DNA from 3 places in the Streptomyces sp. NPDC096205 genome. Region 2 is predicted to be linked to each of the others. Evidence: riboswitches for the same ligand, from Rfam matches in the RefSeq annotation. Region 2 holds a riboswitch; each other region holds the start of a gene.

Region 1 (4,062 bases), on a different contig from region 2:
CGCGAGGCCGGGTTCGAGGGTGAGGCCGGGGACGCGGGCCGCCGGGCCCTCGACGGCGCGCAGGAGGGCCGCGCGGTCCAGAGGCGCGACGACCTGGGCACAGTCGCTGAGGACGCGGGCCGTGGCGGGTTCGACGAGGTCGTCCAGCGACGCCGAGCGCAATGTGGCGAGGACCCGCAGGCGTCTGCCCTCGGCCGGTGCCGCGGCCAGGGCGATCGTCAGGCCGAGCAGCGTCCGTGCGGTGGCCGGTTCGGCGGCGACGGTCTCCTCCAACTGGTTGAGGAAGAAGACATGTCCGGCCGGGCCGCAGCTCTCCAGCACCCGTCGCCCCAGCGCGGCCGCGGCGCCGGCACCCTCGGCGTCCAGGACCTCCGCCAGCGCCAGGGCCGCCCGTTCCTGCTCCGGGACACCGGAGTCCCGCGCGAGCAGCGGGGCCAGCGCCCGCGCCAGAGTGAGCGAGGCTCGGGTGCCGGGCAGGGGCCGGATCTCGGACACCGTATGGCCGTCGGCGCGCAGGCGGGGCAGGACGCCCGCACGGACGAGGGAGGTCTTGCCGCTGCCGGACGGGCCCACGACGGGGACGACCAGGTGGCGTTCCACCGCGTCGACCAGCCGGTCCGTCTCCTCCTCGCGGCCGAAGAAGTGCTCGGCGTCCTCCTCGCGGAAGGCGTCCAGGCCGCGGTAGGGGCAGCGGCGCAGGCCCGGTTGGAGGTCGAGGAGCGTGGCGGCGGGGATGAGGTAGGAGGTGACGGCCGCGGGACCGCGGTCCGCCGCGACCGTCATGCCTACGACGGCGCCGACCTCCTCGTCCCACACCGGGGCCCCGCTGCACCCCGGGGTGATGCGGTGCGCCGTCCCCTCGGCCTCCATCGAGATCCAGCCGTGCCCCACGGCTCCGCGCAGCCGCCCGCCGATCCACGCGCCGTGCTCGGCGGCGGCGGGGAAGGCGAGGATGCGGAAGCGGTGGTCCCACACATCGCCGACCCCGGCGAGGGGGACGGGACCGCCGAAGGGCTCTGCAGAGGGCTGTGCGGAAGGCTCCCCGGAGAGTTCTGCCGAGGGCTCCCCGGAGGGCTCCCGCGAGAGCTTCCCGGACAGCTCCCCGCGGGGCTCCCCTGGAACCTCTCCTGAGGGCTCCCCTGAGACCTCCCCTGAGGGCTTCCCGGACAGCTCCCCTGAGGGCTCCCCCGAGGACCGCCCCTCCCCCGGCAGCAACCGCAGCAGCGCCACGTCCCCCGATCCGTCCGCCGTGACCGGGCGCCACGCCGACACGGACGCCCGGTGGACCGTGCCGCCCCGTTGCAGAGGGAACTCCACGGTCAGCGACGCCGTGGGGACCGTCGCGTCCCGGCCGTCGACGCGCAGGGCCTGCGCCACCACGTGGGCGCAGGTGGCCACCAGGCCCGGCGCGAGCAGGAAGCCCGTGCCGACCGCCGTGCCGTCGGCGTCCCGCACCCGGGCCACCGCGGGGCCGAGTGCCTCGGGAAAGCGGTCACCGGTCACTGCGTACGCACCTTTCGTCTCGCCCGTCCGACGTATTGCAGTCGGTACTGACGGAGCGTCACAAGCGGTGGCGCGGATTGCCGCCCGGCAGAGCGCATTTCCGCCCGAGTCGGTCCTCGCGGGCGGGCCGGCGTGGTAGCGGTGTGGGCCTCGGCACACTCCAGCCTCGCAGGTCAACAGCGAGTTGACGGGTGTTCGCGGGCCGTGGTGGACTGCCGGAGCCATCTACGGCGGCAGGAGAGGAAGCCGGTGCGAATCCGGCGCGGTCCCGCCACTGTCACCGGGGTAGCCATTCCCCGGGAGCCAGGAACTCTCACCGCCGGTCTCGTCGAACCAGGGCGCGGACACCCTGAGTGAGGACATATCGCCATGCGCGGCTGCCCAACACGGTTCACCATCCCTGCCCTGCCCGCCTGTCCGGCCGGCTGAGCCCGATGCGTGCCGATCGCGTGTTCGCGTACGGCGCCGCCGCCGGCCTTCTCGGTGACCTCCTGCTCGGCGATCCGCGCCGCGGGCATCCGGTCGCCGCGTTCGGCCGCGCCGCGGGTGCCGTGGAACGGAGGCTGTGGCGCGACCACCGCGGCCGGGGCGCCCTGCACACCGCCGTGTGCGTCGGCGGCACGGTCGCCCTGGGCGCCGCGGCCGCCCGTGCCGTACGCCGCTCCCCCGCCGCCTCCGTCGCGCTGACCGGCGCCGCCACCTGGGCCGTCGTCGGCGGTACTTCGCTCGCACGCGAGGCCCGCGCCATCGGGCAGTCGCTCCAGGAGGGCGACATCGAGGGCGCGCGGGCCCGGCTGCCGCACCTGTGCGGGCGCGACCCGCAGGCGCTGGACGCCGACGGGATCGCCCGTGCCGTCGTGGAGTCGGTCGCCGAGAACACCTCCGACGCGGTCGTCGGCGCGCTGGTGTGGGGCGCGCTCGGCGGGGTGCCGGGGCTGCTCGGCTTCCGGGCGGTCAACACCCTCGACGCGATGGTGGGTCACAAGTCGCCCCGCTACCGCCGCTTCGGGTGGGCCTCCGCCCGCCTGGACGACCTCGCCGGCTGGCCGGGCGCGCGGCTGACCGCCGTACTCGCCGCGGCCGCGGGACCCGATCCGCGCGGTGCCGTACGCGCCTGGCGGGCCGACGCCGGCCGGCACCCGAGCCCCAACGCCGGGCCCGTGGAGGCCTCCTTCGCGGGCGCCCTCGGCGTGCGGCTCGGCGGCACGCTCTCCTACGGCGGCCGGGTCGAGCACCGGCCCGTGCTGAACGGGGCGACGGGACGCGCCGTCGCCGTCACCGACATCGGCCGGGCGGTACGGCTCTCCCGCCGGGTCGGCTGGCTCGCGCTCGGCGTGGGAGTCGCCGGGCGCCTGGTCGTGAAGGGGCGCAACAGCATGAGTGGGGGCGGAAGAACATGAGCTGGGGCAAGAGCATGGGCGGGGGTCTCCTCGTCGCCGGCACCACGTCCGACGCGGGCAAGAGCGTCGTCACGGCCGGGATCTGCCGATGGCTGGTGCGGCAGGGGGTCAAGGTCGCGCCCTTCAAGGCGCAGAACATGTCCCTCAATTCCTTCGTCACGCGCGAAGGCGCCGAGATCGGCCGGGCGCAGGCCATGCAGGCCCAGGCCTGCCGCGTGGAGCCCACCGCGCTGATGAACCCCGTGCTGCTCAAGCCCGGTGGCGAGCAGAGCAGCCAGGTCGTGCTGCTGGGCAAGCCGGTCGGCGAGCTGAGTGCGCGCGGCTATCACGGCGGACGGCAGCAGCAGTTGCTCGGCACGGTGCTGGAGTGTCTCACCGAGTTGCGGGGCACGTATGACGCGGTGATCTGCGAGGGTGCGGGCAGTCCGGCCGAGATCAATCTGCGCCGGACGGACATCGTGAACATGGGGATCGCCCGCAATGCCGGGCTCCCGGTGCTTGTCGTCGGCGACATCGACCGCGGGGGCGTCTTCGCGTCCTTCTTCGGAACGGTGGCTCTGCTCTCCCCCGAGGACCAGAAGCTCGTCGCGGGGTTCCTCGTCAACAAGTTCCGGGGCGATGTCTCCCTGCTGGAGCCGGGCCTGGACATGCTGCTCGGCCTCACCGGGCGCCCCACCTACGGAGTCCTGCCCTTCCAGCACGGCCTCGGCATCGACGAGGAGGACGGGCTGCGGGTGTCCCTGCGCGGGACGGTCCGGGAGTCGAACGTGGCCCCGCCGCACGGCGAGGACGTCCTGCGCGTCGCGGTGTGCGCGATCCCGCTGATGTCCAACTTCACGGACGTGGACGCGCTCGCCGCCGAACCGGGCGTCGTGGTGCGGTTCGTGGACCGGCCGGAGGAGCTGGCCGACGCGGACCTGGTCGTCGTCCCCGGCACCCGGGGCACCGTACGGGCGCTGGAGTGGCTGCGCGAGCGGGGCCTTGCGGACGCCCTCGTCCGCAGGGCTGCCGAACAGCGGCCGATCCTCGGCATCTGCGGCGGTTTCCAGGTCCTCGGCGAGCACATCGAGGACGAGGTCGAGAGCCGTCGCGGTCACGTGGACGGCCTCGGGGTCCTCCCCGTCAGGGTGCGGTTCGCCCGCGAGAAGACCCTCACCCG
Region 2 (4,062 bases):
CGCCCGGACCTCCTCGGGAATCCACGCGAAGCCCTGCACCGAGCCGTTGGAGTCCCGCAGCGCCTCCCGCGTGCGGGCGTCCCACACGCCGAGGTCCTTGAGGTCCTGCACCAGGTAGGAGTTGACCTGGAGGAACTCGCCCGACAGCGTCTCGCGCTTGAACAGGTTGGACACCTGCGGCTCGATGCACTCGTACACGCCCGCGATGGAGGCGATGGTCGCGGTCGGCGCGATGGCGAGGAGCAGGCTGTTGCGCATGCCGACCTCGGCGATACGGGACCGCAGCGCCGCCCAGCGCTCCGGCCAGGTCAGCTCCACGTCGTAGTGGTCGGGGTGCAGCACGCCCTGCGCGGTACGGGTCTTCTCCCAGGCCGGCAGCGGGCCGTTGCGCTCGGCGAGGTCGGCGGACGCCTCGTACGCGGCGAGCATGATCCGCTCGGCGATCCGGGTGGACAGTGCGCGCGCCTCGGGCGAGTCGAACGGGAGCCGCAGCTTGAAGAAGACGTCCTGCAGGCCCATCGCGCCGAGGCCCACCGGGCGCCACTTGGCGTTGGAGCGGCCCGCCTGCTCGGTCGGGTAGAAGTTGATGTCGACGACCCGGTCGAGGAAGGTGACGGCCGTGCGGACGGTGGCGTCCAGCCGCTCCCAGTCGATGTCCCCGGTCGTCTTGTCGACGAACGCCCCCAGGTTCACCGAACCCAGGTTGCACACCGCCGTCTCGCCGTCGTCGGTGACCTCCAGGATCTCCGTGCAGAGGTTGGAGGAGTGCACGACGTGGCCCGGCAGGGCCGTCTGGTTGGCGGTGCGGTTGGCGGCGTCCTTGAAGGTCATCCAGCCGTTGCCGGTCTGCGCGAGGGTGCGCATCATGCGGCCGTAGAGGTCACGGGCGGCGATGGTCTTCTTCGCGAGGCCCTGCTCTTCCGCCTTGCGGTACGCCGCTTCGAACTCCTCGCCCCACAGGTCGACCAGCTCGGGCACGTCGGCGGGCGAGAACAGGCTCCACTGCTCGTCGGCGTTGACCCGGCGCATGAACTCGTCCGGGATCCAGTGCGCGAGGTTCAGGTTGTGCGTACGGCGGGCGTCCTCGCCGGTGTTGTCGCGCAGCTCCAGGAACTCCTCGATGTCGGAGTGCCAGGTCTCCAGGTAGACCGCGGCGGCGCCCTTGCGGCGGCCGCCCTGGTTCACGGCGGCGACCGAGGCGTCGAGGGTCTTCAGGAACGGCACGATGCCGTTGGAGTGGCCGTTGGTGCCGCGGATCAGCGAACCCCGCGAGCGGATGCGGGAGTACGACAGCCCGATGCCGCCGGCGTGCTTCGACAGGCGGGCGACCTGGTGGTAGCGGTCGTAGATGGAGTCCAGCTCGTCCAGGGGGGAGTCCAGGAGGTAGCAGGACGACATCTGGGGGTGCCGTGTGCCGGAGTTGAAGAGCGTGGGGGAGGAGGGCAGGTAGTCGAGGCGGCTCATGAGCCCGTAGAGCGCGGCGACTTCGTCGACGGAGCGGACCGTGTCGTCCTCGGCGAGGCCGGAGGCGACCCGCAGCAGGAAGTGCTGGGGCGTCTCGACGACCTTGCGGGTGATCGGGTGCCGCAGCAGGTAGCGGCTGTGCAGGGTGCGCAGGCCGAAGTAGCCGAAGCGGTCGTCGGCGGCGCGGTCGACCAGCGCGTCGAGCCGCTCGGCGTGCACGCGCACGAACTCCGCGGTCCGGTCCGCGATGAGCCCCTCACGGTGCCCGACGGCGACGGACTCGGTGAAGGAGGTGACACCCTGCGAGGCGGCCTCGGCGGCGATGGAGATCGTCAGCAGTCGCGCGGCCAGCCTGGAGTAGGCCGGGTCCTCGGAGATCAGCCCGGCCGCCGCCTCGGTGGCCAGCTCGCGCAGCTCCGCCTCGTCGGCCCGGGCGGAACGGCCCCGCAGCGCGGCGGCGGCCACTCGGCCGGGGTCGGCGTCGGGCAGGTCGGCGGTCAGCTCGGTCAGGGTCCGCAGCAAGGCCGTTCCCGGGGCGTCCTCGTCGGTCGGGACGGCTGAAGCCGGGTCTGCTGGCGCGATGGTCACGTGGAGGCTCTCCCTCGCTCGGCACGGGGCCTTCGCGAGGGGTACGGCAGCACACGAGCGCACGCGGCGTCGCGTCCACCGGCCCATTCCACGAGGCCCGGACGTCGGGGCACCCGACCGGTCGGCCGGTGCCACTGTCGGCAGGTCCTCGGACTGACGCTTATGCATGCATAAGTACACCGTTGCGGGACAGTTCCGGATTCGCACCGGATTCCCCTGCGACGACAGCGAGCATGAGCATACATCTTGTGCCGGGTGCGGGTGACGCCCCTATATGTTGTGTCGGCATGACTTCATAGCGTGTCAGGTGCGATGCAGTCCGCTGTCTGGCGAAAAGCCCGAACGGGGAGCTGTTTGCCGATGGGTCGCTCGATCGGGTGATCGATCTCGAATGAACTGCGTCCCGTCGTGCATGTGTCTACTTTGAATGACCGTGAAGTTGGTAACGCAGATCAGGCTGCTGCCGACGCCTGGGCAAGCGGCGGCACTTGAGGCGACCCTGCGCGCCTGCAACGAGGCGGCCAGCTGGGCCAGCGAGTTCGCGTTCGACAAAGGCGTGCAGCGGACCTTCGCGCTGCGCGAGCACACCTACCGCGAGATCAGGGCACGGTGGAACCTCGGAGCCCAGGCGGCCCAGCACGTGATCAAGAAGACCTGCGACGCGTACGCCGCGCTGAAGGCGAACCTGAAGGCCGGGAACCTGGGCAGGCCCGGCACGAGGCGGTACCGGAAGGCCACCGGGAAGCCGGTCGCCTTCCGGGCCGGCAGCGCGCAGCCCTACGACGACCGGATGCTGTCCTGGCAGATCACCGAGCGGAGGGTGTCGATCTGGACAACGGTCGGGCGGATCAAGGACGTGGTGTTCACCGCCTCGCCGGAGCAGTTGGTCACGCTGGCGCTGTACCGCAGGGGTGAGTCCGACCTCGTGTGGCGGGACGGGATGTGGTTCCTGCTGGCCACCTGCGAGGTTTCAGAAGCCCCACTGAACACCGCGCCGGTGGACTTCCTCGGCATCGACCTGGGCATTGTGAACATCGCCACCACGTCCGACGGCGAGATCCTGGCCGGACGCGAACTCAACCGGATCCGGGTGCGGGAACGGACGCTGCGCACCAAGCTCGAGAAGAAGAACACCCCGTCCGCCAAGCGTCGGCTGAAGAAGCGGCGCCGCAAGGAGGCCCGGCGGGCGAAGGACATCAACCACAAGATCGCGAAGCATGTGGTGGCCGAGGCGGAACGCACCGGTCGCGGGATCGCCCTGGAGGACCTGACGGGCATCCGTGAACGGGTACGGCTTCGAAAGCCCCAACGGGTTACCCACTCCAGCTGGGCCTTCGCCCAGCTGGGCAGCTTCATCGCGTACAAGGCCCGCCGGGCGGGAGTGCCGGTGGTGTACGTCGATCCGGCATACACCTCGCGCACCTGCGCCGAGTGCGGACACATGGAGAGGGCGAACCGGGTCTCGCAGGCCTGGTTCGAGTGCCGGTCCTGCGGATTCGTTGATCACGCGGACCGGAACGGCTCCCGCAACATCCGGGCTCGTGCCTGGCAGTTGTGGCGACGCGGGGCGCAGTCAACCGCCCCCGACCCACCTCCCGGACAGGGCCGTGGGACAGGACGCAAACGCAGCGCCACAGCCAGTGGCGCCCGTTGTGCAAGCCCGTCGCTTTAGCGACGGGTAGTTGACAGCGTCAACTCGTAGGTGAGCAGAGTGAAGTCGCTGCCCGGGATCGGCTGCCAGTCGCGGTGCGGGGCGCGGACGAAACCGAGGCGTTCGTAGATGCGGTGGGCTGCGCGCATGGCCGGCTGGGTGGACAGGACGATCGCCGTGCAGCCCGGGGTGGCCCTCGCACGGTCGACGCAGGCGCGTACGAGTGCCTCGCCGACTCCTCGGCCCCGGGCGGCGTGGGCGACGGCCAGCATGCGGATCTCGGCCTCTCCGGGGGCGGCCAGGTCGGCCATGGGGCCGGGGGCCGGGACGAAGGTGACCGTGCCGAGCAGTTGGTCCGC
Region 3 (4,062 bases), on a different contig from region 2:
GGTTCCCCGATGAGCACCACCGCCTCCTGGAACGCCGACCGTCCCTGGCGCGGCATCATGGTCGCCACCGCGCTCCCCCTGCGCGAGGACCTCTCCGTCGACTACGACGCCTATGCCGGGCATGTGCGCCGGCTCGTGGCGAGCGGCTGCGACGGAGTCGTGCCCAACGGCTCGCTCGGCGAGTACCAGACCCTCACCGACCGGGAGCGGGCCCAGGTCGTCCGTACCGCCGTGGAGGCCGCGGGCGACGGGGCGCGCGTGATGCCGGGTGTCTCCGCGTACGGCAGTGCCGAGGCGCGGCGCTGGGCCGACCAGGCCGCCGAGGCGGGCTGCGGCAGCGTGCTGCTCCTGCCGCCGAACGCCTACCGGGCCGACGAGCGGGCGGTGACCGCGCACTACGCCGAGGTCGCGCGCGCCGGACTGCCCGTCGTCGCCTACAACAACCCCATCGACACCAAGGTCGACCTCACGCCCGAGCTGCTGGCCCGGCTGCACGCCGAGACGGGGATCGTGGCCGTGAAGGAATTCTCCGGCGATGTGCGCCGGGCCTACCGGATCGCCGAACTCGCCCCCGAACTCGATCTGTTGATCGGCGCGGACGACGTGCTGCTCGAACTGGCCGTGGCCGGCGCGGTCGGCTGGATCGCCGGCTACCCCAACGCCTTCCCGGAGGCCTGTGCCCAGCTCTACGACGCGGCCGTCGCCCGCGACCTGGACACCGCGCTGCCGCTGTACCGGTCGCTGCACCCGCTGCTGCGCTGGGACTCCAGGACCGAGTTCGTGCAGGCGATCAAGCTGTCCATGGACATCGTCGGCGTGCCCGGCGGCTCCACCCGGCCGCCGCGGATGCCGCTGCCCGAGGCGTACGAGGCCGAGATCCGCGCGGCCACCGAGAAGGCCGTCGCCGACGGTCACCGTTGAGGCAACCGGACCCACTGAAAGGGGCGTTCGTGCGCACGCGTCATGTCTTCCACGCCGTCGACTCGCACACCGAGGGCATGCCCACCCGTGTCATCACCGGCGGTGTCGGGGTGGTGCCCGGCGCCACCATGGCCGAGCGGCGCCGCCACTTCGCCGAGCATCTGGATCACCTGCGCACCCTGCTGATGTACGAGCCGCGCGGGCACGCCGCGATGAGCGGGGCGATCCTGCAGCCGCCCACCCGGCCGGACGCCGACTACGGGGTGCTGTACATCGAGGTGTCCGGCCTGCTGCCGATGTGCGGGCACGGCACGATCGGGGTCGCGACCGTGCTGGTGGAGACCGGCATGGTGCAGGTCACCGAGCCCGTCACCACCGTACGGCTGGACACTCCGGCGGGGCTGGTCAGTGTGGACGTACAGGTCGAGGACGGGGCCGCGAAGGCGGTCACCCTCACCAATGTGCCGTCCTTCTGTGTCGGTCTCGACCGCAAGGTGGAGGTGCCCGGGTACGGCTCGGTGACCTACGACCTCGCGTACGGCGGGAACTTCTACGCCTTCGTGGAACTGGAGGCGCTGGGGCTGCCGTTCGAGCGAGCACGGAAGGAGGAACTGCTGGCAGCGGGGCTGGCGGTCATGGAGGCGGTGAACGCCTCGCCGGACCGGCCCGTGCATCCGGCGCAGCCGGAGATCGCCGGGCTCAAGCACGTGTATCTCGCGGCCCCCGGCTCCGACGCGCGGCGTTCGCGGCACGCGATGGCCATCCACCCCGGCTGGTTCGACCGCTCGCCCTGCGGCACCGGTACGTCGGCGCGGATGGCGCAGCTGCACGCGCGCGGGGAGCTGCCGTTGCACCGGGACTTCGTCAACGAGTCGTTCATCGGTACGGAGTTCACCGGGCGGCTGGTGGAGGAGACGGAGGTGGGCGGGGTGCCGGCGGTGGTGCCGCGGATCACGGGGCGGGCCTGGATCACGGGTACGGCGCAGTACTTCCTCGACCCCGACGACCCGTTCCCCGGCGGGTTTCTCCTCTGAGGGCAACTGCCGTACGACGGCGGCGAAAACAACGTGACATTGTACTCTGGTGATCCGCAGCGGCACGAAGGGAACACCATGGGGCACCTCCAACGCAACCTCGCCACCACCCGCGAGCGGCTGCGCGACCAGGTCGCCCACGCACTGCGTGCCGCGCTGATCTCCGGCGAACTCAAGCCGGGGCAGGTGTACTCGGCGCCCGGGCTCGCGGAGGACTTCGGCATCTCCGCGACGCCCGTGCGCGAGGCCATGCTGGACCTCGCCCGCGAGGGGCTGGTCGAGCCGGTGCGCAACAAGGGGTTCCGGGTCACCGAGGTCGACGAGCGGGACCTCGACCAGTACAGCGAGATCCGCATGCTCATCGAGGTCCCGATGATCGGCCGGATCACCCGCAGCGCCTCCCGTGCGGAGCTTCAGGCGCTGCGGCCGGTCGCCGAGGAGATCGTCGCGGCGGCCCGCGAGCACGACCTGATCGGCTATCTGGAGGCCGACCGGCGGTTCCACCTCTCGCTGCTCGCCCTGGGCGGCAACGACCGCCTGGTCGAGACCGTGGGCGACCTGCGCAAGCGGTCCCGGCTGTACGGGCTCACCGCGCTGGACGCGAGCGACCGGCTCATCCCGTCGGCCGAGGAGCACATCGAGCTGCTCGACCTGATGGTGGCCGGGGACGCGGAGGGCGCCGAGCGCTGCATGAGCCGCCATCTCGGACATGTCCGCTCGCTGTGGGCGGAGGGCGAGCAGAAGGCCGGGAATGCCGCGAAGGCCGCGAAGGCCGTGTGAACAGCCGGGGCGCAGTGATGATGATCACGAGGCGTCCCTCCCGGGGTGCGCCGGGGCACAGGGGTGGCACGGCGGAAGCCTGTTGGCGGTCTTGTGCGCCCCCGAGGGCCGCTTGTCACCGTCGCGTTCCGGGCACTAGTGTCACCACGCCTTGGTGAACGGGAAATCCGGTGCGAAACCGGTGCGGCCCTCGCCACTGTGATCGGGAAGTCCGGCTCCGGCCCTCACGGGCAGCCACTGGGTCCTCGGACCCGGGAAGGCGGAGTTCGGGCGGTGGTACCCGTCAGCCAGGAGACCGGCCAAGGCATGTCAACCATCCACGAGGTGCTGGAGAGGGTCTGCCGGGCCATGCACATAGCCGAGGGTTTTCTTCCTCCGGCGCACGCGATCGCCTGGGGCGTCGCGTCCGCCCCCTTTGTCGTCCACGGAGTGCGCTCACTCACCCGTGAGGTCAAGGAGCACCCCGAGAGCACCCTGCTCCTCGGCGCCTCCGGTGCCTTCACGTTCGTCCTGTCCGCGCTCAAGCTGCCCTCGGTGACGGGGAGTTGCTCCCACCCCACCGGAACGGGCCTGGGCGCCATCCTGTTCCGGCCGCCGATCATGGCGGTGCTGGGCACCATCACCCTGCTGTTCCAGGCCCTGCTGCTCGCGCACGGCGGTCTGACCACGCTCGGCGCCAACGTGTTCTCGATGGCCATCGCCGGCCCCTGGGTGGGCTACGGCGTGTATCGGCTGCTGCGCCGCTACGACGCGCCGCTGATGGTCGCGGTGTTCTTCGGGGCGTTCCTCGCGGACCTGGCCACGTACTGCGTGACCAGTGTGCAGCTCGCGCTCGCCTTCCCCGACCCGAGCAGCGGTTTCCTGGGCGCGCTCGGCAAGTTCGGCTCCATCTTCGCCGTCACCCAGATCCCGCTCGCGGTCAGCGAGGGCCTGCTGACGGTCCTGGTGATGCGGCTGCTCTCGCAGTCCAGCAAGGGCGAGCTGACCCGGCTCGGTGTGCTGGTGACGGGGCCGAAGAGCGAGGCGGTGGCCCGATGAAGCGGAACACCAAGATCAACCTGGTGCTGCTGGCCCTCGTCGCCGCGCTCGCGGTGCTCCCGCTGGCGCTCGGCCTGGGCGACCACAAGAAGGAACCGTTCACCGGTTCCGACTCCGAGGCGGAGACGGCGATCACCGAGATCGACCCGGACTACGAGCCCTGGTTCTCCCCGCTGTACGAGCCGCCGTCCGGCGAGATCGAGTCGGCGCTGTTCGCCCTCCAGGCGGCTCTCGGCGCGGGCGTCCTCGCCTACTACTTCGGGCTGCGCCGCGGCCGCCGGCAGGGTGA

The links. A riboswitch is a leader RNA that binds a small molecule or an ion and turns the genes downstream of it on or off. The one in region 2 is predicted to bind cobalamin.
Region 1: linked by a shared signal. The riboswitch ahead of ACIQ6Y_RS06710 (cobalamin biosynthesis protein) and the one ahead of ACIQ6Y_RS25815 (ribonucleoside-diphosphate reductase subunit alpha) in region 2 are both predicted to bind cobalamin.
Region 3: linked by a shared signal. The riboswitch ahead of ACIQ6Y_RS38745 (energy-coupling factor ABC transporter permease) and the one ahead of ACIQ6Y_RS25815 (ribonucleoside-diphosphate reductase subunit alpha) in region 2 are both predicted to bind cobalamin.

Annotation. Positions count from the first base shown of each region.
Region 1 covers NZ_JBIWFS010000002.1:59,674-63,735, forward strand. The annotation lists gene ACIQ6Y_RS06705 (trypsin-like peptidase domain-containing protein) at 1-1,503, opposite strand, end outside; cobalamin riboswitch at 1,694-1,837, shown strand; gene ACIQ6Y_RS06710 (cobalamin biosynthesis protein) at 1,938-2,903, shown strand; gene ACIQ6Y_RS06715 (cobyric acid synthase) at 2,918-4,062, shown strand, end outside.
Region 2 covers NZ_JBIWFS010000007.1:205,535-209,596, reverse strand. The annotation lists gene ACIQ6Y_RS25815 (ribonucleoside-diphosphate reductase subunit alpha) at 1-2,052, opposite strand, end outside; cobalamin riboswitch at 2,174-2,323, opposite strand; gene ACIQ6Y_RS25810 (RNA-guided endonuclease InsQ/TnpB family protein) at 2,486-3,724, shown strand; gene ACIQ6Y_RS25805 (GNAT family N-acetyltransferase) at 3,721-4,062, opposite strand, start outside.
Region 3 covers NZ_JBIWFS010000015.1:29,270-33,331, forward strand. The annotation lists gene ACIQ6Y_RS38730 (dihydrodipicolinate synthase family protein) at 10-921, shown strand; gene ACIQ6Y_RS38735 (proline racemase family protein) at 951-1,955, shown strand; gene ACIQ6Y_RS38740 (GntR family transcriptional regulator) at 2,034-2,735, shown strand; cobalamin riboswitch at 2,871-3,054, shown strand; gene ACIQ6Y_RS38745 (energy-coupling factor ABC transporter permease) at 3,084-3,773, shown strand; gene ACIQ6Y_RS38750 (energy-coupling factor ABC transporter substrate-binding protein) at 3,770-4,062, shown strand, end outside.